2 regions of the Pantoea sp. PGP6 genome follow, and region 1 is predicted to be linked to the other one. Evidence: predicted binding sites of a transcription regulator. Region 1 holds the regulator's gene; the other holds the start of a gene.
What was found. The regulator LexA, encoded in region 1, represses DNA repair genes until DNA is damaged. The targets are predictions, from matches to a motif close to TNCTGTATGTACATACAGNA.

Region 1 (11,999 bases):
TCTCCTTGCCGCGATTTACTGCTGCATATTGATGACGACATTTTCCTGCCACAGACGCGGCAGCATTTTCGAGGACTTATCCCAGGCGGCCTGATCGTGGATTGGACGGGCATTTTTGTATTCAGACTGCGGCAGCAGGCGAGCCTGAACATCGGCAGGCAGGGTCAGATGCTCGGCACGGATTGGTCGGGCGTAACCTTTCGCCAGATTGATCTGACCCTGGTCTGAGAAGATATATTCACGCGCCAGTTTGGCGGCATTCGGATGCTTCGCGTATTTGTTGATGATGGTGGTGTAGCCAGAGGTCACGGAGCCGTCAGACGGGATCACCACTTCGTAACGATTTTTATCGATCTGGTCACGATAGTTCAGGCCATTAAAGTCCCACACCACCGCCATTTGTACTTCGCCTTTTTCAATGTTGGCAATCACCGGATCGGTGACGCCCAGCCGGCCCTGTTTAGCCAGGTCAGCAAAGAAGGCCAGCGCCGGTTTCAGGTTCTTCTCATCGCCGCCTAAAGCGTAGTTTGCAGCCAGTACGCCATTGGCCGCCTGAGCAGCCACGCCGACGTCGCCGATAGTAACCACATACTTACCTTTTTTGAGATCGGCCCAGCTATGCGGAATATCTTTAACCTGCTGCTTGTCGATCAGGAAGGCAATGGTGCCGGTATAGGCCAGCGCCCAATTACCGTCTTTGTCCTTGGCCCAGTCGGGGATTTGATCCCAGTGGCTCGGTTTATAAGGCTGAGCAACGCCTTTCGCCACCGCCACCGGGCCGAATGCCGCGCCTACATCACCGATATCGGCGCTGGCGTTCTCTTTCTCAGCGTCAAACTTCGCCAGCTCCTGGGCGGACGACATATCGGTATCACTGTGTTTAAGACCGTATTTGCTGCTGATATCGTTCCAGGTATCTTTCCAGTTGGCCCAGCTGTCCGGCATGCCGACGCTGTTAACCTGACCTTCACTACGCGCGGCTTTTTCCAGCGCGGCAAGGTCGTTATCGGCAGCCTGCGCAACGGGCAGGGCGAGCACTACAGCACTGGCTACTACAGAGGCGATAAACGCTTTCATCTCAGTTGCTCCGGGTGTAAGTTGATGGGCCTGGCTGGTCTAGTCCAGCAAGAACCGAGCCAATGTAGCCCCTGTATATGAACGATTTATGACAAAGCGAGGGCGCGTAGCGGATAGCAGATAGCAAGCCAGCAGCGTCCCACCGCGGCAGGCAGGGTCCGGGACGTTTATCTGAACGGTTACAGTGCGGAATCGCACCAAAATGAGGCTACTGTTGTGGAGTCGATAGCACTCAAAACGGCGGACGTGATCGCCAGCGCGTTGCTGAGCCGCATACAGGCTGGTGAGTTCAGCGGCGGGCGACTGCCTGCGGAACGGGCCCTGAGCGAGGCATTTGGCACCACCCGCATTACCCTGCGTGAAGCGTTAGGCAAGCTGGAGGCGCAGGGAATGATTTACCGTGAACTGCGCCGTGGCTGGTTTATCGCACCGCCACGACTGATCTATAACCCGCTGCATCACAGCCATTTTCATGCCATGGCGACGGAACAGGGGCGTCAGGCGACCACCGAAGTGATCGCGGCTGAACAGGTCGCGGTGCAGGGCGAGATAGCGACAGCGCTGCTGCTGGCGCCGGGATCAACGGTTTACCGCATTCGCCGCCTGCGGCGCATTGACGGACGGGCGGTGCTGTACGTTGAACATTACCTTAATCCGCGTTTTTTCCCCGGCCTGCTGGATGAAGATCTTACCCGTTCACTGACCGATCTCTATGACCAGCGCTACGGTATTCGCTACGGCGGGGCGCGCTTTACCATTCTGCCCGGCCCTTTGCCCGAGATCGCCGCGCCGGCGTTGAACGTCGCGCCTGGCAGTCCGGGCCTGCTGATTACCCGGATTAATCGCGATCGGCTAAAACAGGTGATTGACTGCGACTGTGAATATTGGCGCTACGATGCGCTGTGTGTTGATGTCGAAGCCTGAGGGCCATATTGTGATTCAGGTCACACTAACGCATGATAGCGTTCGCTATTAACTCTTTTCTAAGGCGCTACATGAGTGACAAGAATCCCCTGGCCCGCCACCTTGCGACCGTATTGCAATGGGTGCTGAATCTGGGTCTGCTTAGCCTGGCGATTATCCTTATCGTCTTTCTCGGCAAAGAAACCATTCACCTGGCTAACGTGCTGTTCAGCACCGGTGAACAGGCTTCGTCCTATCTGCTGATAGAGGGAATTGTCATTTATTTCCTCTATTTTGAGTTTATCGCTTTGATTGTGAAGTATTTTCAGTCTGGCTATCACTTCCCGTTACGCTATTTTGTCTATATCGGCATTACCGCAATTATTCGCCTGATTATTGTCGATCATAAAAATCCTTTCGATACCCTCTGCTACTCCGCCGCGATCCTGATTCTGGTGGTGACGCTGTGGCTGGCGAACAGCAACCGCCTCAAACGCGAATAAACCTCTGCCGTCGGTAACGACGGCAGGTGTTCATGCCGCGACTCTGCGCTAAACTGACGCCCTGAAAATTTTTGGGAGTGGTGCTATGTCGCAAGACGCGCTCAGCTTATTACGTGCGATCAACTGGCTTTCATCGACGCAGGCTACGCTTGCGCCGTCCCTGCTCGACTGGCTGATGGAAGAAGACTCCATGACGCGCCGTTTTGAGCAGCATTGCCAGCAGGTTACCGTAGAGCCGGTACGTGAAGGCTTTATTGATGCCAGCGAGTTGGGAGAGGAAAAAGCCTTTTTACCGGACGACAAACGCTTCTGGCTGCGGGAAGTGCTGCTGTTCGGCGACGGTGAACCCTGGCTGGCGGGTCGCACGCTGGTGCCGGAAAGTACCCTGAATGGTCCTGAGGCGATGCTTCAACAGCTGGGCACGCGCCCGCTGGGGCGTTATCTGTTCTCCTCTTCAACCCTGACCCGTGATTTTATCGAACCGGGCAAGGTTGAAGCGCTGTGGGGACGCCGCTCACGTCTGCGGCTGTCCGGCAAACCGCTGTTGCTGACGGAACTGTTTTTACCGGCTTCGCCGCTTTATCGCGATCTGGCCTGAGGAAATCTGTGGTGGAAAAGAGCTTACACATCAATAAATGGCAGGCCTACAGCCGTCTGATGCGCATTGATAAGCCGATCGGCACCCTGTTGCTGATGTGGCCCACCCTGTGGGCCTTGTGGCTGGCTGATATGGCGATCCCGCCGCTTCCGGTGCTGCTGGTGTTTGTTGCCGGCGTTTTCGTGATGCGTGCAGCCGGCTGTGTCATTAACGACTTTGCTGACCGTAAGGTGGATGGGCATGTTGAGCGGACAAAGCATCGGCCCTTAGCCAGCGGCGCGGTCAGTGCCAGAGAAGCCAAACTGTTATTTGCCGGGCTGGCGCTGGTGGCGTTTGCGCTGGTGCTGACCATGAATCTGATGACGATATTGCTTTCGGTCGTCGGTCTGGCGCTCGCCTGGGTTTATCCGTTTATGAAGCGCTATACCCATCTGCCGCAGGTGGTGCTGGGGGCCGCGTTTGGCTGGGCGATTCCGATGGCCTGGGCGGCAGTTAGTGAGTCCTTACCTCTGGTCTGCTGGCTGGTATTCTGCGCCAACATTTGCTGGACGGTGGCTTATGACACCCAGTACGCGATGGTGGATCGCGACGATGACCTGAAGATTGGCGTTAAGTCGACCGCGATTCTGTTTGGCCGTTTCGACAAGCTGATAATCGGCCTGCTGCAACTGGCAACGCTGCTGCTGATGGCATGGGTTGGCATGTTGCTGCAGCTCAACGTGGCGTTTTACGGGACGCTACTGCTGGCAGCTGGCCTGTTTATTTACCAGCAAACGCTGATCGCCCAGCGTGAACGCCCTGCCTGCTTTAAAGCCTTCCTCAACAACAACTATGTCGGATTGGTGCTGTTCCTCGGTGTGCTGATGAACACCCCGCCGTTTACCCAGCTGTTGTGATCGTGGTGATCGACAGGCCGGGCGGGTTGCAGGCGGGCTAAGTCCCGACGCGATTCAGCGCAACGGTACCTGGCGCGCAGTCAGGCAACGAGTCAGGCAGCAGAGGATCAGGCCACGAGTCAGGCAGGAAAGGATTAGGCAACGAGTCAGGCAGGAAAGGATTAGGCTGCAACATCATTCAGGCACAAAAAAGGCGACCTTTCGGGGTCGCCTTTTTACTGCGCAGGGCATTTAGTCGTGGGCCACGGCGCTTTCGATGGTCATGCGTACATCGCTGGTGACCAGATCGGCCAGAATGTGCCAGGTCGCCAGGGTCTGCGCGACATCCGCATCACCGCTGTCGCTGATATACCCTTCATCACGCAGCGTCAGCACCAGTGAGGTGAAGACGGCTTTATCGAAGAACTCCGGCGCGTTGATACCGTGCAGCACTGACAGACGTTGTGCCAGTGTGCGGCTCTCTTTTTCCAGCGTCCCGCGGTTAATGGCTGGCTTGGCGCTAAGAATAGAGAAGGTGATGGCATAACGCTGAAGCGTTTCTCGCACCCCGGCCGCCAGCAGTTGCAGCGTACGGTAGCGCGCCGCCGTAAAGCGCAGCTGACCAGCCTCAAGCGTAATCAGTCCCTGACGCGCCAGCTCCTGACAGAGTTCGGTCAGCAGTTGCGGCAGCTCATCGGTCTGCCAGCGCAGGAACAGTTCGCTCTTCAGCATCGGGTAGATCAGACTCACCTGGCGCAACAACTCGGCTTCGCTCATGGTCTGATGCTGCTGCACAATAGCGGCAATCAGCGACGGCATCACCAGCATGTGGTGAATGTTGTTGCGATAATAGGTCATCAGCACCGCCTGCTCACGTGGCAGGATGATGATGTCGCCAATGCTGTCTTTCTCGCTCTCAAACTTATTCATGCCCATTGCATGATCCAGCAGCGCCTCTGCCGAGAGATCGGGCACCGTGGCGTTGGCTGAATAAGGCACGTTACGCAGCAGCTGGGTATAGCACTCAAGCTGCTCAATCAGCTGTTCGCGGGTTAGTGAGCGCTGACGTGAGGCGAGCAGCGCGGTGACGCACAGGTTCATGGCGTTGGCCGCGCCCGCTTCATTGATGCGTACCATTAAGCTCGCCGCGATGTCATTCACGGTGGGCGTTAACCAGCTTGGACGCTGCGGTTCGATAGGATCGATCGACTCACGCCATTCCGGCACGCGCTTGTTGAGATAGTTAACCAGCGGCAGTGGTTCGCCAAAGTTAACGTAGCCCTGGCCGAGGTTGCGCAGCTTACGTAAGCCATGCACCATCTGCATGAAGCCCTCTTTCTCTTTCGCCGCGCCGCGTAGCTCTTTGGCGTAAGTACCCACTTCCATGACATGTTCGTAGCCAATGTAAATCGGCACCAGGGTGATCGGGCGATTCCCCCCGCGCAGCATCGCCTGCAGGGTCATGGCTAAGGTGCCGGTTTTCGGATCGAGCAGGCGACCGGTGCGTGAACGTCCCCCTTCGACAAAGTATTCAACCGAGTAACCGCGGGTGAACAGTTCGCCAAGATATTCACGGAACACCGTGGCATACAGCTTGTTGCCTTTGAAGGTACGACGGATAAAGAACGCGCCCAGACGACGGAAAATCGGTCCGGCTGGCCAGAAGTTGAGGTTGATACCGGCGGCAATGTGCGGCGGCACCAGTCCCTGATGATAAAGCACGTAAGAGAGCAGCAGGTAATCCATGTGGCTGCGATGGCACGGCACATAGACGATTTCATGGCCATCCTGCGCCAGCTGACGGACTTTTTCGCCGCCATTAACATTGATGCCCTGATAGAGCCGGCTCCAGAGCCAGCCCATGACGCGGTCGGTGACGCGAATCGCTTCATAGGAGAAGTTTGCCGCGATCTCTTCCATCATCTCAACCGCATTTTGCTGCGCTTTTTCATGGGAGATTTTTTTGCTGCGCGCTTCATCTTCAACCGCTTTTTCAATCGCTTTCGATTGCAGCAGACGATTAAACAGATCCTGACGTGCCGGTAAGCGTGGGCCAACCGCCGCCAGCCGCTGGCGGGCGAAATGAATGCGCGCCACCCGGGCCAGTTTCTGGGCGATTGATTGGTCGGTGCCGTGTTCGGTTGCCATGCGGCGCAGCGAAACGGTCGGCGAGAAACGGACAAAACTGTCGCGTCCATGCCAGATCACCGCAAAGAATTTCTGCACGCCGTTCAGCACCCGCAGGTGCGGCGTATCTTCGCCCTGAACCTCACGACCAGGCGCCCGGCCAAACATCACCGTCACCGGCAGCATCTGGATATCCAGCTTGGGGTTATTGCGATGCAGGTCCAGATAATCGTGAAAAATCTTCACCGATTCGACGCTGGGCACAAAATAGGGGAACACACGCGGGCCATCGTGGATAAAAACGTGGCGCGGCAGCAGCGAACCATCAATCTCCAGCGGAGAAAGCGGGTCGGGCAGATGATGCCGCAGGCACTGCGCGCGTAAAGTCAGTAAGTCAGCCTTCGAATCGTAAGGCAAAACGTACATAATGGGCCGGGTCGGGTCCAGACCATGTTCAGAAACGGGATCGGCCGGAATGGCCTTACTCTTTACCAAAAACGACAGTGGTAAATTCAGTAATTTGTAATAAAGTTTACGCCAACCTGACATAGACAACATGAAGCCTCTTGTTAGCAAAGCGCCGCAAGCATACCAGAAAGCGCAGCGAAGATCTGTGGTGGTGCCATTTGCACGCAGCCCAGACATTGACGTCAATCCGATGAAAGGGTTCCACTTATATGGCAAATAATGCCACGGGTCTTGTAAGAATAGTAAAAGCCGCAGGTTACTCATGGCAGGGCCTGCGTGCCGCTTGGCAACACGAAGCGGCTTTCCGCCAGGAGGCGCTGGCCGCGCTGGTGGCCATTATTGTGGCCTGCTGGCTGGATGTCGATATTGTCTCTCGCATCCTGATGATCGGGGCAGTGGTGCTGGTGGTCATTGTTGAAATCCTCAACAGCGCCATCGAGGCGGTAGTGGATCGTATTGGCCAGGAGCGCCACCCTTTAGCCGGACGGGCAAAGGATATGGGCTCGGCGGCGGTGCTGATCAGCATCTTACTGGCACTGTTTGTCTGGATCGCGCTGCTTTGGTCGCATTTGCGATAAGCCTTCCACAACGCGCCAGATGGCGCGTTTTGCCTGAGAATCGGTTTCCATTTCACCAATACCTGTATATACTCACAGCGACTGTATAAACAACCAGGGGGCGGGATGAAAGCATTAACCAGCAGGCAGCAGCAGGTCTATGACCTGATTCGCGACCATATTACTCAAACGGGCATGCCGCCTACGCGTGCAGAAATTGCCGCGCAGCTGGGTTTCCGCTCGCCGAACGCGGCAGAAGAGCATCTGAAGGCACTGGCACGCAAAGGGGTGATTGAGATTGTCTCTGGCGCCTCTCGCGGTATTCGCCTGTTGATGGAAGAAGAAGCATCTGAAGGTCTGCCGCTGATTGGCCGGGTTGCTGCCGGTGAGCCGATCATGGCGCAGGAGCACATCGAAACCCATTACAAAGTGGATCCGGGCCTGTTCAAACCTTCTGCCGATTTTCTGCTGCGCGTCAGTGGAATGTCGATGAAAGATATCGGGATTATGGATGGCGACCTGCTCGCGGTACATAAAACCCAGGACGTACGCAACGGCCAGGTTGTTGTGGCCCGTATTGATGATGAAGTGACGGTTAAACGCTGGAAGAAGCAGGGTGCTATTGTGCATTTGCTGCCTGAAAACAGTGATTTTGAGCCGATCATTGTCGATACGCGCGCCCAGTCGCTGACGGTAGAAGGTCTGGCGGTCGGTGTGGTTCGCAACGGCGAATGGCTCTGAGTCTGACATAACCGCGCATTCGTAGCGTCTGATGCTATTCTGTCTGCCCTAATTTTGTCGCTGCTGCTCCCCTCTCTGCAGCGACACCGAGCACGGAACTGCGAATGCGTTTTTTAACGGCTACCGACAAAAACCTCTGGCGGCTGGCGCTGCCGATGATCCTTTCTAACATCACCGTTCCCTTACTGGGGGTGGTCGATACTGCTGTCATTGGTCACCTCGACAGCCCGGTCTATCTGGGCGGGGTTGCGGTCGGCACGACAGTCACCAGTTTCCTCTTCATGCTGCTGCTGTTCCTTCGGATGAGTACTACCGGCCTGACGGCGCAGGCTTTTGGTGCCGGCGATAAAATGGCGCTGGCACGTGCGCTGACCCAGCCTTTAATTATTGCGCTGCTGGCTGGCGTGCTGTTCATCTGCCTGCGCTCGCCGATTACTACGCTGGCGGCCGATCTGATTGGCGGCGATCCCAAAGTTTTGCAACAGGCGGCACTGTTTATTCAGATCCGCTGGTTAAGTGCGCCCGCCACCCTGGCAAATCTGGTGATCCTTGGCTGGCTGCTGGGCGTGCAGTACGCGCGTGCGCCGGTCATCCTGCTGGTGATCGGCAATCTGGTCAATATTGTGCTCGATCTGTGGCTGGTGATGGGGCTGCACTGGGGAGTGGCAGGCGCGGCAACCGCGACCGCGCTGGCGGAGTATATAACGCTGGTCGTCGGGGCAGTGATGGTCTGGCGGGTATTGAAACTACGTGGCATCACCACCGCAATGCTGAAGCAGAGCTGGCGCGGCGATATTCAGCGGCTACTGCGTCTTAATCGCGACATTATGCTGCGTTCGTTAATGCTGCAGCTCTGTTTTGCCTCGCTGACCGTGCTGGGCGCACGTATCGGTCCGCAGGTGGTGGCGGTGAACGCCGTGCTGCTGATGTTTATCACCTTTACCGCCTATGCGCTGGATGGTTTTGCCTACGCAGTCGAAGCCTTCGCCGGTGAGGCGCATGGCGCGAAAGATGGCAGCAGGCTGCTGCGCGTCTGGCATTCTGCCTGCCGACAGGCGCTGGTGGTGGCTCTGATGTTCTCAGTAATTTATGCGTGTTTCGGCTCGCATATCGTGGCGCTGCTGACCTCGATTGAACAGCTGCAACAGGCGGCCGATCGCTATCTGATATGGCAGGTGATCCTGCCGCTGGCGGGCGTCTGGTGCTATCTGCTGGATGGCATGTTCATCGGTGCAACCCGCGGCCGGGAGATGCGTAACAGCATGATGGTGGCGGCACTTGGTTACTTCCTGACGTTGCTTAGCGTCCCGCTGCTGGGCAACCACGGCTTGTGGCTGGCGGTCACCGTTTTCCTGGCGCTGCGTGGCCTGTCGCTGTGGCTGATCTGGCGTAAACACTGGCAGCAGAACAGCTGGTTTAACGCCTGATAGCTGGCATCTGATGTCCTCCGGCTACAGATTATTCTGTATTGTTCCGGCAAACCTAAAATCTTCTACTACAATTAACCGTAAGCAGCGCAGTGAACCAGCGCTTTATATCGTCATTTTGTTTTCTTTCAAGATAAATGATGTAACCAAAGGATGACATAGAGGTCTGCCATGAATAAAGATCAAGCGAGCGGCAACTGGAAGCAGTTCAAAGGCACAGTAAAAGAGAAATGGGGCAAGCTGACCGACGATGATATGCAGGTTATCGAAGGCAAACGCGATCAGCTGGTCGGAAAAATTCAGGAACGTTACGGCTATGCGAAAGAAGATGCAGAGCGTGAAGTAACGGACTGGGAAGGTCAGAACAAAGATTACCGTTGGTAATCACAAAGATTTACGGATAAAGCTCCTACCCGCCGGTACGCTCATACCGGCAACCGCACAAGGATGTGCACATTACCCGCGTTTTCCCCGCTTTTTACCCTCACTTTGATGATCGTGCTGACAACTTTCATGATGGGTGCAGGCTTCGACTTCGACACAATTCTCACATAATCCATGCGCTTCAATCACGCTATGACGCAGGGCAAACTGTGCCTCACCAGCCAGTGTGGCGATAATCTTCTCTACTCCCTGCGCCTGCTTTTCGGTTACCGCCGCACAGCGATCACACACCAGCATGACCGAGGTGTGTGCCGGTGCCTCGAAATGGTGACACATTACGTAGCTATTATTGGACTCCACCCGGTGGATAAAGCCCTGTTCCAGCAGGAAGTCCAGCGCCCGATAGACCGTAGGGGGCTTGGCCTGGGGTTCGCTAACCCGGAGTTGATCCAGCAGATCATAAGCGCTGATCGATCCTGGCTGCTCAGCCATTAATCGCAACACTTCAGCCCGCTGCGATGTCAGACGCACGCCGCGCTGCAGGCACAGTTTTTCCGCCTGGGTCATTATTTGCTGTGACGTCATGTTTGACATGGAAACTCTCCGCTGGATAAGTGATGTTATTTTATCACACAAATTTTCGCGGCGCAGAGGTTGGTTTTTGCCTGATAAAACAGCAAATTCTGGCCGGTGGTCGATTAAAAACGCTGTGTGAGGATCAGGAGAGGCCGCTATCGGCACCCAATCAGATCCACTCGCCGACCGGTTAAGGTGGCCTTTTCAGCGCTTTTGCTTTGCATCTCACTGAGTTAAGAAGTAATGTTCAGCAAGACTTAAGAAATGTCTGGTATTATTTTATTTATTACCGGGTATTTTGAACAAAAATAAAGTTTTATTGATTGGAAAACATCCAATCCTTTGAATTAAGCGACTGTTTCCTTTGAATTCACAGCAATAACGCGTTAGCCAGGGTTCACAATAGGGCTAACAAACTATTCAGTCGTTGAATGTTTCAACGGCACTTTCTCAGGTGATGGCAGGCAAATGGTGAAAAAATCCGCTCAACGCTCAGCGCTGAAGTACACCGCTGTAGTGAACGCGCTTTTCCTTTCTTCTTCCGCCATGGCGGCGGGGACCTGGTATGATGCACGCAATGATGCCATGGGCGGAACCGGCGTCGCATCTTCTCTTTATGGCTCAGCCGTGCTGGCCAACCCGGCTTTGATGACGCGAGCTAAACCCGACGATAGCGTCAGTATTATTTTCCCTTCAGCCGGTATTCAGGTCACCGACAAAGATCACCTGATCGACAAAGTGGATGACATCACCGATACCGTTGATCGCTACCGCGAGGTGATCGGCAACCTGACCTTTGCCGATTATCTGCGTGGCTATCCTGAAGTGCGCGCTGCTTCAGGCGATGTTGCTAACCAGTTAAGTGATTTGCGTGGCAACAAAGCGGACGGCAACACCGGGGTGGCGCTGGCGGTCACTATTCCTAACGAGACGCTGCCTTTCGCCTTTATCACCAAAGCCTATGGATCGGCACATGTGCGAGCCAATGTGGTCCAGAGCGATATCGACTATCTGCGCGGCGTAGCTAACGGCACGGTGCTTCCGCGTCCGGGCGATCAGGACAATCTGCGCTCCAGCGCCAACGGCCTGGCGGCGCTGGTCACCGATTATGGCGTCGCACTGGCGCATGAGTTCACCATTGCCGGTCAGCCGGTGTCGGTAGGCGTCACGCCGAAATTGCAAAAAACCTGGCTGTATAACTACACCGCCAGCATTTACAACTACGACAAAAGTGACATCAACAATAGCCAGTATCGCAGCACGGACACCGGCTTTAACGTTGATGCCGGTCTGGCGACCACGTTTGCTGAAAACTGGACGCTGGGCATCACCGGTCAAAACCTGGTATCCCGCGATCTGCAGACCAAAGAGGTCAACGGCTTCCGTGATACTTACCAGATCCGTCCGCTGGTCACCACCGGTCTGGCCTGGGATAAAGGTCCGTTCACCGTGACCGGCGATGTCGATCTGACCGAAACCAAGCGTTTCAAAACGCAGGAAAACAGCCAGTATGCGGCGGTCGGTGCGGAATATCGGGTGCTCGACTGGTTACAGTTACGTGCCGGTTATCGTGCGGATATGCGTTCGAACGATGAAAACGTCGCAACCGCCGGTTTCGGCCTGTCACCGTTTAATAAAGCGGTGCATCTGGATCTGGCTGGCTCGGTCGGGGCGAACAATACCTGGGGCGCGATGATGCAGCTGGGCTTCAATTTCTGATCTTCTTTGATACCGCAGTTCGGGGCGGGCGATGCACTATCGCC
Region 2 (11,999 bases), 1.6 Mb from region 1:
TATACCGTTCCGGAGGCCACGTCGCTGTTTGCCGCGTTTTTACCCGAGCTTCATCCACTGTTCGCCCGCTGCGGTGAACTGGCACGCGCGCACCAGATCCGACTCTCCTTTCATCCGGGGCAATATACGGTGCTGGCGTCAGATAATCCGGATGTGGTGAGCCGCGCGCTGGAGGATGTCGAGTATCACACGCTCTGCGCCTGCCTGATGGGCTACGGCAAACGCTTCCAGGATTTTAAGATCAATATTCATATGAACGGTAAGGCGGGATTCGACGGTTTTAAACGTTCGTTTGGTCAGCTGAGCGAGGAAGCGCGTCGGATGCTGACGGTAGAGAATGACGAAATATCCTGTTCGCTGGATGACGTACTGCAGGCCGCCGCGCTCTGTCCGGTGGTGCTGGATATTCACCATCATTGGGTAAAAGAGAATCAGTTTATCCAGCCTGACGATGCGCGGATTGCCGCGATAATCGCGTCGTGGCGCGGCGTCCGGCCGGTACTGCATTATTCGATTTCACAGGAGGGGATTATTCCGCCGCAGGGCTGGCCGGATCAGCAACAGCTGGGCGTGTCGAAAAGCAAACTGCGGGCGCACTCCGATTACTACTTCAACGACACGCTCAATGACTGGGCATTGTCGTTTCAGGATTTCGACATCATGTGCGAAGTGAAAATGAAGAATCTGGCGCGGGAACAGCTCTACCAGTGGGCGAAACAGCAACAGCGGATAGCATAACGGCCAACAGCTTTCCCCTTGCTGGTCGGGCAGCAAGGGGAAGCGACCTCAAATAATCGCCACGCCGCCGGTGACGGCGACCGTAGCGCCCGAAATATAGCTGGCCTCATCGCTGGCCAGCATCACATAGGTCGGGGCCAGTTCAGCTGGCTGACCGGCGCGCTGCAACGGCACTTCGCTGCCAAAGTTTTTCACCTGCTCAACCGGCATGGTCGACGGGATCAGCGGTGTCCAGATTGGGCCCGGTGCTACTGCATTGGCGCGGATGCCTTTTTCCGCCAGCATGGCGGCGAGGCTGCCGGAAAAGTTGACGATAGCCGCTTTAGTCGCCGAGTAGGGCAGCAGCTTCGGCTTTGGCTGGTCGGCGTTGATCGACGCGGTATTAATGATCGATCCACCCGCTGGCATATGCGGCACTGCCGCTTTGGTGATGCGGAACAGGGCGTAAAGATTGGTTTTCATCGTCCGGTCAAACTCGTCATCGCTGATCTCATCCAGCGATTCACGCGTCATCTGATAAGCCGCGTTGTTCACCAGAATGTTGATCTCACCAAACGCTTCTACCGCTTTCTCAACGATGGCGGAACAGTGTGCTGCCTCGGTAATGTCGCCTGGCACCAGAATCGCTTTCTGGCCTGCGGCTTCGACCAGCCGGGCGGTATCCTGCGCATCTTCATGTTCATCAAGATAAGAGATCAGGACATCAGCCCCTTCGCGGGCAAACGCGATAGCGACCGCCCGACCGATGCCGGAATCGCCGCCGGTAATAATGGCTTTTTTGCCTGCCAGCCGGCCTGAGCCCTGATAACTTTGTTCACCATGATCGGGCTGCGGCTGCATGGCCGAGGTCGTACCGGGCCAGTTCTGTTGCTGTTCGGCAAAAGGGGGTTGGGGGCGTTGAGTCGATGACATGAATATTCCTCCATAAAAATCCGTTAGCGTAAAACAGTCAGTCAGGACCGCCGGAACGGCTGTGGTCCTGACTGACACGCTGGCGTCAATTAAGGTTTCGGTGACGCGACACCGTCAATCTGCTCCTGCTGTGCGCCTGAGCCTGGACGGGCGTTACCGAGCAGCGGCTCATCACCGAGGATCTCCGGCTGCTGTTTTGCACTGAACTGGCCGTGACCGTCGTAGGCCGGGCCATTGCTCCAGCGGCCTTCCGGCAGCGGTTTATCCAGCGAGGTGTTCAGGCAGTAGTAAGAGTGTTCCTGCGCTTCATTTTCCTGCGGGAAGCTGTTTGGAATAGGCAGCGAAGCATTCAGGCCGCCCATCTCTTCAATCACCGCCAGCCACTGCTGCTGGTGCATGGTGTCACGAGCGATCAGGAACGACAGGAAGTCCTTCATCCCTTTATCTTCCGTCATATTGTACAGGCGGGTCGCCAGCACGCGGCCGGTGGCTTCAGCCGTGACGTTAGCCAGCATATCGGCCGCCACGTTGCCGGAAGCATAGATATGGCTCATGTCGAACGGCATACCGTTGGCGTTCACCGGCATCGCTGACAGACCCGATGAAAGGATATGACGCGGGTTCATGCCGCCCAGAATGGCGTTAACCACCGGATCTTTGGCTGAGGCTTCCTGGTAGGAGAGCGGTGCGCCCTCAAGGTTGAGTGCCACTGCATAGCCCAGCATTTCGATATGGCCGAGTTCTTCGGTTGCGGTGGAGATCAGCAGATCCCGAATCCGGGCATCGCCACGCGCGCCCATCGCCTGGAAAAAGTATTGCATCGCCACACGAATTTCACCCTCTACGCCACCGATGGCTTGCTGTAACAGCATGGCGAATTCTGGATCTGGTTTCTCGACGCGAACCGGGAACTGGAGTTTTGATGAATGATGAAACATGATTTTTTTCCTCGTCAGTGTTTGCACTCGATGCAGGAAAAAGCCTGGACAGGGATAGCGAAAAAAGAAAGCGTAACGAGAGCAATTAGTGGATGAGTAAGAGGGGATAAGCGGCAAAAAACCGCGAAAAATGGATAAACGGTTGGTCCGCCGATGAGGGCTGATTACAGTAGAATGATGACGCTGACCACCGGAAAAAAAGGCGTAAAAAAGCCCCGCAGGCGGGGCAAATTCTGGGAAGCAAAAGCATCCGTGCTAATCAGTGATCCCTCACAACAGACACAGGATGTCAGCTGTTACTGGTCGACGACGCATTCTGCAGAACGTGTTCCAGTGCCTGACGATAAATATCCTGTTTAGCCACGTCACGCTCACTCTCCAGACGATGAATCAGGCCCAGCACAATGTCTTTATCGGAAACGTGGGTTTTGTAATGCGCGAGTTCAGCATGGACGGCTGCAATAACTTCTTTCTCGCTGGTAACCGGAGTGCCAGAGTTCATGAAGTATTCAGAAATCTGAGACTCTGTATTGATTGTCGTTTGCATATCAGGCCTCATCAAAAAGGGGGGTAAATGCGCCATTTCAGGTCCGGTCAGCGGACGACGCAAAAAAAGAGCATCTGAAGGTGGAAATCCACGACACCTTCAGATGCGGTGCAATGCACCTTTCGTTACAAGTGACTTAACATCACGGCGCAAAGTTATACAATAACGACAAACTTGTACAACGAAATTCGATAAAATTTTACTGGTCGGTGGTGTATTTTGCATGCATGTTTAAAATAATTAAAGGTTAATTTTTATTAAATATATTTAAATACAAGTGGTTATTTTCTTTTCGCTGCGCTTTTCGCTTTTTCTTTATCAAATTGGCTGAAAAAAATATTTCCGCTCAAGGCTGTACGTCTGGGTGATTTTCCGCAAAAACCTGTACAGGTTCAGACAGTAAAACCGCGCTGACGGGACAGGGGCGGGCGGTACAACGGTGGCAATCTTATTCACCTGGCCGTGAAGCCAGCACAATTCACTTCACACCTGCGCCTCAGAAGGCTAAGGTTTAGCGCTTACTTATCAGAAGGAGATGATCATGATTAACGACTATTTCGCGCTTCCGCCTGCCGGCATCACGCAGGAACAGCACAAGCGCACGGTGGCGGTGGCAGCGGCGCTGGCGGTAGCTAAAGAGTCAGTCAGCGCGTCAACCTCGGCGACCGGTTCAAAAACGGCGTGGGATCTGCAGGCGGTGGCCAATGAAATTGCTAATCTGGCGGATGCGATTCAGGATGCGCTGGAAAGCGATAGCGAAGTGTAAACCTGCGGCCTGAGGCGGCGAGGTGTGGATAGCAGACCGGGCCTCAGCACCGGGTCGCCGCTGAAGCCCGGCAACGCTCTGGCTGCCGGGTAACGCTTATTCTACTGACGGCGGCTCATATTTAATGTACTGCCGTAATGTGTCATGGATCGCCCGGTTATCGCCCTCATCCAGACCGCGTCCGGCATATTCTTTCGCCAGCGCCGCCAGCACATCATCAAACTTACCTTTGTAGTTGAGATTATTCAGCGCAATTTGCTGGCCGAGGATCTCTTTTAATACCGTGGTCTCTACTTTTAGCTGACGGACTTCATCTTCAAGATGTTTGATTCGCGCATCGTCTGACATAACACCTCCATGATTAAACACCGCAGAATAACCATGCCACGCCGGATATTCAAACAACGCAGGCAGCAGACAAACTTTGTCAGATTTTCCTTAAGTCAGAATAATGCATTAGCCGGGCGATTATACCGCCATTCCCGATCAACAAGTCGCGCCGCTCAGCTTGTGCGGTGATAGCGATCGCTTTCTGCTGAATATTACGCCAGCGCAAAAAAACGCCACAAAAAAAAGTGCATTGTCATCAACCCCTTCGCTTAAACCTTTTCCGTTGCGCTTGATTAAAAGGGTAATTCGATATTACTGTGTTTATATACAGTTATCTGGAAAAGGAGTGTTATTATGGAGTTCATCAAACCTGCGGACCTGCGCGCCGTTATGCCGTTGCCGTTGTACATCGAGCGGGTACCCTGCGGATTTCCCTCACCGGCGCAGGATTATGTCGAACAAAGAATTGATTTAAACGCGCTGATGGTTCAGCGACCCAGCGCCACCTATTTTGTCCGGGTGAGCGGTGAATCGATGACAGACGCGGGTATTAACGACGGTGACATGCTGGTGGTCGACAGTTCGCTGACCGCTGCCCATGGCGATATTGTGGTCGCCGCCGTTGACGGTGAATTCACGGTTAAACGCCTCCAGCTCCATCCCTGCCTGCAACTGATGCCGATGAATACCCAGTTCAAGCCGATCGCCATTAAAACGGAAGATGCGCTTGAAGTGTTCGGTGTGGTGACCTTCGTTATTAAATCGACCCATTAATCATGTTCGCGCTGGTCGACGTGAACAGTTTTTATGCCTCATGTGAAACGGTGTTCCGGCCCGATCTGCGCGGCAAGCCGGTGGTGGTGCTGTCGAATAACGACGGCTGTGTCATTGCGCGCAGCGCTGAGGCGAAAAGGGTGGGCATCAAAATGGGCGCACCCTATTTTAAAATGCGTGAAGAACTGACGCGTCATGGGGTGCAGGTCTTCAGCTCGAACTATGCGCTCTACGCCGATATGAGCCAACGCGTAATGACCATCCTGGAAGAGATGGCACCTTCGGTTGAGATCTACTCGATCGACGAAGCGTTTCTGAATCTGACCGGCGTGCAGAACTGTACGGCGCTGGAAACCTTTGCCCGCCAGGTCCGCCAACGGGTGCTGAAAGAGACGCATCTGACCGTCGGCGTCGGCATTGCCCAGACCAAAACCCTGGCGAAGCTGGCTAATTTTGCCGCCAAGAAGTGGAGCAAAACCGGCGGCATCGTCGATCTGTCCGATCCTGAGCGGCAGAAAAAGCTGCTGGCGTTGATTGATGTCGCCGAGGTGTGGGGCGTAGGTCGCCGCATCGCGAAACGGCTGAATGCGATGGGGATCGAGACCGCGCAGGATCTGGCTGCCCAGAGTACTCCGACCATTCGCAAGCATTTTAATGTGGTGCTGGAGCGTACGGTCAGGGAGCTGCGCGGCGAGCCTTGTCTGGAAATGGAAGAGTTCACTCCGGTGAAGCAGCAGATCATCTGTTCGCGATCGTTTGGCAGCCGTATCTCCGATTACAATCAGATGCGGCAGGCCATCTGCGCCTACGCCGAACGGGCGGCAGAAAAACTGCGGCGGGAGAAACAATATTGCCGTCAGGTCGGGGTATTTGTGCGTACCAGTCCACATGCGGTCAACGAAACTTTCTATGGCAATCAGTCTACCGGTCAGCTGCTGACCCCAACCCATGACACGCGTGACATTATCCGCGTCGCCATGGCGTGCCTGGATAATATCTGGATAGAGGGCCACCGCTATATGAAAGCCGGTGTCCTGCTGGGCGATTTTTTCAGTCAGGGCGTAGCCCAGCTTAATCTGTTCGATGAGATGCCACCGCGCGCTGACAGCGAGGTGCTGATGCAGCTGGTTGACCGCATCAACCAGAAAGGCCGGGGAAAGCTGTGGTTTGCCGGGCAGGGCATCCATAAAGAGTGGGCGATGAAACGCGAGATGCTGTCGCCCGCTTACACTACCCGTCTGACCGATTTACCGGTCGCGAGAGTGAAATAAGCGCCCGCTGTTTTTACTGCCGCCGTAGCATAATGATTTCCGGATAAAAGCTTTTTTTATCACGCAGTGAAATTATCGGGCCGTTATCCTTTACCTGGCCCGACCAGTTGTTAGCTGGTCGGGTGTATTGATAAAATATTTAGGTAAATGTGATGAATTTTAGACAATTTGAAAACAGAATTAATCAGTGGCCAGCCATACATTTCACCGCGATAGTAAAAAACCGTCGCGAAGAGGAATATGAAATTTATGCAGTCGATGAGAGCAATAATATAAAATCTCAGCTATTTATCTGCTTTGCGGATAATGAAAGCCATGCCAGCTTGCTTATTAAACAGTTTGCGCTGTGGCTGATCAAAATAAATAGCGAGAAACGCCGCCAGCAAAAGGCCGAACGTCACGCTGAGGCAGCATTATTGCTGGATAAATAAGCGACGGGATTGTTCTGATACCGGGAAAATAGGTTCGCACAAAAAAGCATAAATTGAGTAACATCGTTAACCATTAAGGCGATTAAATTGTCACGCAGCCGACCCCATGCCTGAAGATAAAGTATCAGCGCGGTATACTTATTATCAGCGGCTGGGATACAATCCCCTGTTGATTTTTACGGGAGCACCTTTCCCCCTGGCCGGTAATGATGATCACGATAGCCACAGCGCATAAAAACAAAGAGCGGGGCCGCCCCAGAGAGTTTGATATTGAACAGGCTCTGGACCACGCCATGATTGTTTTTCGGCAAAAAGGGTATCACGCGGCATCACTGAGCGAGCTGGGCGAGGCGATGAACCTCTCTGCTGGCAGCATCTACAAGGCGTTTAAAGATAAACGCTCCCTGTTTCTGCAGGTGTTTGAACGTTATCTGCTGCTGCGTAATGCCGAGCTGCGCCGCCGGCTGCTGCCCTGTACCAGCGGACGGGCAAAAATAGCGGAACTGCTGCAGTTTTATCTCGATTCCGCGCGTGCCGTTGAAGGGCGACGCGGCTGTCTGGTGGTCGCCAGCGCGATTGAATTGCAGACGCTGGATGAGGCGCTGGCGCTCCGCATCAATCAGGTGGTGGTGCGTAATCAGTGCTTTCTGGTTTCGCTGCTGGAGCAGGGACAGCAGGATGGCTCTGTCTCCGCCACGCTGGATGTTGAGTCGGCTGCCGGACTGATCCTCTGCATTGCCTATGGGATGCGGGTGGCGGGCAAGGTCAGCGATGTGGCAGACGAACAACAGACCCTTGCCCTGGCATTAAAAGTGCTGGGTTAAAATTTAGCTAATTAGGAGGCGAGCGCTTCCTAAATTTATCGGTAAACGGACAGAGGGAACCCACAGCGAACAAGAGAAACGCGATGGCAACGATCATAACCCGCGGCGGGACAATCGCCGCCCGCCAGATGCCCGGGAGCGAGCAGTGACAGACGACGACCTGACGATTAATGATGAAATTCGCGCCCTGATAGGAAAAGTGGTCTCACGCCTGATCAGGCCCGATGAAGTGCTGAGTGTTCATGAGATCATCACTGCGCTGCACAGTTTGCGCGTCCGTTCACCTGACCGTAATACGCGCTTATCCTGTCGGAAAGCGATTCGCATTCTGGCGCGTAAACTCCATTAGCCCCGCGCTTTTCAGTCAGAGAAATTCTGCGGTGCGCTTTCCGAACCGCTTATTGTGTGCCAGGCTTTTCTGCTCCATTATCCTGCGTAGAAAATTAAGGCCTGTTTCGTGAAAACCTCAATCTTACTGACCCTGGTGGCCGCTATCGGCTGTTCCGTTTTTGCCGCCCGTGGCGGGTTCGAAACCCATGCGACACAACATCCGTCGCATCAGAGCGTAACCGAAAACGGCGAGCCACTGACTGAATAGGCGAACTGGCTAGCGCCACAGTTGGCCCGGACAGGTCAGCCTGCCGTTGCCCTGCACGCGGCAGAGCACAGGATTCGCTTCTCAGCTGGCTCGTCTGAAGCAGCATGACGCGGTAATAGCATGACGCGGTAATAAAAGGCGGGCAGCGGGGCGATACGGGCACCGGAGAAGGTGCCCTCGGCAGAAATGTCAGCCGGAGAGGAAGGATTAACGATAGTTTTTAAGTTCAACCGGTTCCTGTCCGGTCACCACCAGCCAGTTCAGCTCGGCCCGATCGCGGGTTGAAGCATTGATAAAACTTTTCAGCCAGTTGCGCGCATCAGCAATTTGCGCCACGCGATCGTCGTTACTCTCATTTTCAGCCATCTCACCCAACTGTCGAATCAGTGATACCAGCGTAATATCCTGTTGTTCAAACGCCAGGTTAATGGCGGCTTCACCAAGAATCATATGACCGGTTGATTTATCGTGAAATACCATGGGTAACCTCCTGAGTGAAAATGTAAATAACACAATAATTATTCTAGTTAAAGGCAGCTTAAACGAAAGTGGAATCCCCTAAGGCAGACGCTATTAAAGTCATCAGCAAATAAAATGAACTTTTTCCTATCCGGTTAACTTACTGATATCTGGCTAAAACGTTACGCCTTACTATTTTTGACGCCACTCGGGGTACGCATAATACCGGTAACAAAAGCTGGATGAGCCTGAAATTCAGATAAGCGAAGGGGCGGAATAAAGCGCGGCAGTAGCACCGGACAGCCCGACACAGCTGAAGGGCAGCGGTGTTAAGGGCGCACTGCAGCACAGGCCGCGATTAACGTTTCAGCTAAAAAAAGGCAAAAATAAAGCCGCCAGGCGGCGGCTTTATAACGGAATATCCGTAATTATTTATTTGGCACTTCAGAAACAGCTTTAACGTCAGCTTTATTAATTTGCTGCTTAACGCCGTTGGCATCTTTATAAGCCAGCAGACCGGCATCTGACTCAGAAGGTTTGCCATCACTAATAATGGTGCGTCCATCATTGGTATGAATAGCATAGCTGGTACGGGTGCAACCGGTTAATACGGTCATACCAATCAATGCAGCAAGAGGTAAAATCAGCGCTTTTTTCATCGTATTCACCTTATATTAGTTGTCGAGTTCACTCATGTTACTAATTTCATTGCGATTGATTTGCTCGGTTTTACCGGTCTGAGCATCGCGGTATGAGACCAGTCCGGTATCATCATCAATTTGTGGCTTGCCATCGGTAACAATAGTGCGGCCATCGGTAGTCTTAATCGATTGATTAGATGCGCAACCCGCCAGGGTGCCTAAACAAAGGGCCACCAAAGCGACAGCCGAGAGGGATTTCATTTTCATTTTTTCATCTCCTTGAAGTAAATCCAGACGTATACAGCATAGACGCCTTTATAAATTTTGCTGGCTCTGTAGCGCTTCGTTGGCTAATTTTTGGCCAGAAAGGCGCGTGCAGGGGAATAATCGTCCACCTGTGCGCCGGATATAGCATTTATTGCCAATGAAAGCAGTCGGGCAGGTTATTTGTCCGCCTGGTTAAAGGATACGCAAATAATCCGCAGTAAAAAGGTCAGACCAGTAAAATTAATCTCACTGCCGCCGTCCAGGTGGTGCCGTCGGCGTCAGCTATGCTTAACCATGGAGGTGCTTATGTGTGGACGATTTGCGCAGTACAGCAGCCGGAATGACTATTTCGATGCGCTGGGGATTCCGGAAGATGAAATTATTTACGATCCGCAACCGATCGGCCGCTACAACGTGGCGCCCGGTAGCCGGGTGCTGTTGCTTAACCAGCACGATAACCAGCTGCATCTTGATCCGGTGCTGTGGGGGTACGGTCCCGACTGGTGGCACAAGGCCCCGTTGATCAATGCGCGCAGCGAAACCGCGGCGCAGGGACGGATGTTTAAACCGTTGTGGGCACAGGGTCGCGCTATCGTGCCAGCCGATGGCTGGTACGAATGGAAAAAACAGGGCAAGCAGAAGCAGCCGTGGTTTATCTACCATCGTCACCAGCAACCGCTGTTCTTCGCCGCTATCGGCAAAGCGCCTTATGACCGCGAGCACGGCAAAGAGGGATTTGTGATTGTGACTGCCGCCAGCGATAAGGGGATGGTTGATATTCACGATCGGCGGCCGCTGGTGCTGGAAGCCAGCGCAGTAACTGAGTGGCTAAGTGCGGAGACGACGCCAGAACGGACGGTTGAGATTGCGCAGCAGGCGGCGTTACCGGAGCAGGCGTTTGCCTGGCACCCGGTGAGCCAGGCGGTGGGGAATATTCATCATCAGGATGCCAGCCTGATCGCGGAGATTGATGACCCGGCAGAGTGAGCCGCTACCGGGTCGGACAGGGCTGATAACCGTGCCGATCAACTGGGTGCGCCGATCGGCAGGGGCGATCAGAGGAGCGAGTCTTCCCCGGCTTTGGCGGCCGCTTTCTCGGCTTTCATCGCATTGATCGGATCGGAGGCGCTCAGCCAGCGATCGAATTTCTGGTAGGTGTCGATAAAGGTTTTAAAGTAGCTACTGGCTATGGTGGCGTTCTCTTTGTGGTTCATAAACGCGACTGCCAGTTTGAACGCATCTTCGTTATCAAATTTCATTTTTGTCTCCCTCGCTTCAGATCTATAGAGCGTAGCCTGATTAAGCCGCGCGTGCATTCAGACAACCGGCTGATAAACCGCAATAAAGCACCTCAATCTCAGCTGTCGGCCAGATTGGCGTTGATTCCCACTTACTTCACGTCAAATCCTTCTTATAATGCCAGCTTCACTCGTGAAGGAGACCCGCTTATGTTGAAAGGATTAACCGTTGCCGCTGCGCTGCTGCTGTCGGGCTGTAGCCTGATGCATAAACAGCCACCGGCGCCCCAGACCCTGCACTACCGCTGCGGTACCTTGCCGCTGACCGTCACCCTTGATGAAGCACAGCAGCAGGTCAGCTTTATTATGGATGGTCAGCCGCTGACGCTAAAACAGACGGTATCCGCCTCGGGTGCCCGCTACAGCGACGGCAACTATGTCTTCTGGTCCAAAGGAAACGGCGCGTTTATCGAACGTAACGATAAAATTGTCGTTAATGATTGTGAGCTGCAACCCGCCAGCTGACTGTTTATCTGAATGAGCGAACATTATGAGCGACAGCGATACGCTACACACCATTGCCCACCTGCGGCGTGAATATACCCGCGGCGGGCTGCGCCGTAAGGATCTGCCGGACGATCCTATCGTGCTGTTTGAACAGTGGCTGAGCCAGGCCTGCGAAGCGAAGCTGCCCGATCCGACGGCGATGACCGTGGCGACGGTGGATGAAGAGGGGCAGCCGTGGCAACGCATCGTTCTGCTGAAGCATTTTGATGCGCAGGGCATGGTGTTCTATACCAATCTGGGCAGCCGTAAGGCCTTGCAGCTGGCGCACAACCCGCGTATTTCGCTGCATTTCCCGTGGCACTTTCTGGAGCGTCAGGTGCTGGTGCTGGGTGAGGTCGAGAAGCTGTCGCCGCTGGAGGTGCTGAAGTACTTCCACAGCCGTCCGCGTGACAGCCAGATTGGTGCCTGGGTGTCGAAGCAGTCGAGTCGCATCTCCGCGCGCGGCATACTGGAAGGCAAGTTCCTTGAGCTTAAGCAGAAGTTCCAGCAGGGCGAGATCCCGCTGCCCAGTTTCTGGGGCGGCTACCGGGTGAAATTTCATACGGTGGAGTTCTGGCAGGGGGGCGAACATCGCCTGCACGATCGTTTCCTCTATCAGCGCGATCACGACGGCTGGAAAATCGACCGACTGGCACCCTGAATCGGTAAGATTCCCGCCTTTCAGCGCTGGCACAGAAGGCGTCAGCGCTTTATGCTAT

Region 2: umuD (translesion error-prone DNA polymerase V autoproteolytic subunit) is a predicted target of LexA. The motif match lies at 4,545-4,564, and genes of this name have one in related genera.

The regions. Positions count from the first base shown of each region.
Region 1 covers NZ_JBQBMA010000001.1:4,009,786-4,021,784, reverse strand. Annotated here, with positions in the region: gene ACLIBF_RS19475 (ABC transporter substrate-binding protein) at 16-1,077, opposite strand; gene ACLIBF_RS19470 (UTRA domain-containing protein) at 1,294-2,001, shown strand; gene psiE (phosphate-starvation-inducible protein PsiE) at 2,073-2,483, shown strand; gene ubiC (chorismate lyase) at 2,569-3,081, shown strand; gene ubiA (4-hydroxybenzoate octaprenyltransferase) at 3,093-3,977, shown strand; gene plsB (glycerol-3-phosphate 1-O-acyltransferase PlsB) at 4,209-6,632, opposite strand; gene ACLIBF_RS19445 (diacylglycerol kinase) at 6,761-7,129, shown strand; gene lexA (transcriptional repressor LexA) at 7,235-7,849, shown strand; gene dinF (MATE family efflux transporter DinF) at 7,954-9,276, shown strand; gene ACLIBF_RS19430 (CsbD family protein) at 9,448-9,660, shown strand; gene zur (zinc uptake transcriptional repressor Zur) at 9,733-10,254, opposite strand; gene ACLIBF_RS19420 (conjugal transfer protein TraF) at 10,705-11,955, shown strand.
Region 2 covers NZ_JBQBMA010000001.1:2,435,163-2,447,161, reverse strand. Annotated here, with positions in the region: gene ACLIBF_RS11905 (UV damage endonuclease UvsE) at 1-738, shown strand, start outside; gene ACLIBF_RS11900 (glucose 1-dehydrogenase) at 787-1,650, opposite strand; gene ACLIBF_RS11895 (manganese catalase family protein) at 1,740-2,588, opposite strand; gene ACLIBF_RS11890 (biofilm development regulator YmgB/AriR family protein) at 2,878-3,135, opposite strand; gene ACLIBF_RS11885 (hypothetical protein) at 3,677-3,901, shown strand; gene ACLIBF_RS11880 (hypothetical protein) at 3,998-4,249, opposite strand; gene umuD (translesion error-prone DNA polymerase V autoproteolytic subunit) at 4,586-5,005, shown strand; gene umuC (translesion error-prone DNA polymerase V subunit UmuC) at 5,008-6,276, shown strand; gene ACLIBF_RS11865 (hypothetical protein) at 6,429-6,707, shown strand; gene ACLIBF_RS11860 (TetR/AcrR family transcriptional regulator) at 6,917-7,531, shown strand; gene ACLIBF_RS11855 (hypothetical protein) at 7,677-7,880, shown strand; gene ACLIBF_RS11850 (hypothetical protein) at 7,989-8,129, shown strand; gene ACLIBF_RS11845 (hypothetical protein) at 8,337-8,609, opposite strand; gene ACLIBF_RS11840 (YgdI/YgdR family lipoprotein) at 9,017-9,247, opposite strand; gene ACLIBF_RS11835 (YgdI/YgdR family lipoprotein) at 9,263-9,496, opposite strand; gene ACLIBF_RS11830 (SOS response-associated peptidase family protein) at 9,803-10,483, shown strand; gene ACLIBF_RS11825 (hypothetical protein) at 10,552-10,755, opposite strand; gene ACLIBF_RS11820 (MliC family protein) at 10,945-11,259, shown strand; gene pdxH (pyridoxamine 5'-phosphate oxidase) at 11,285-11,941, shown strand.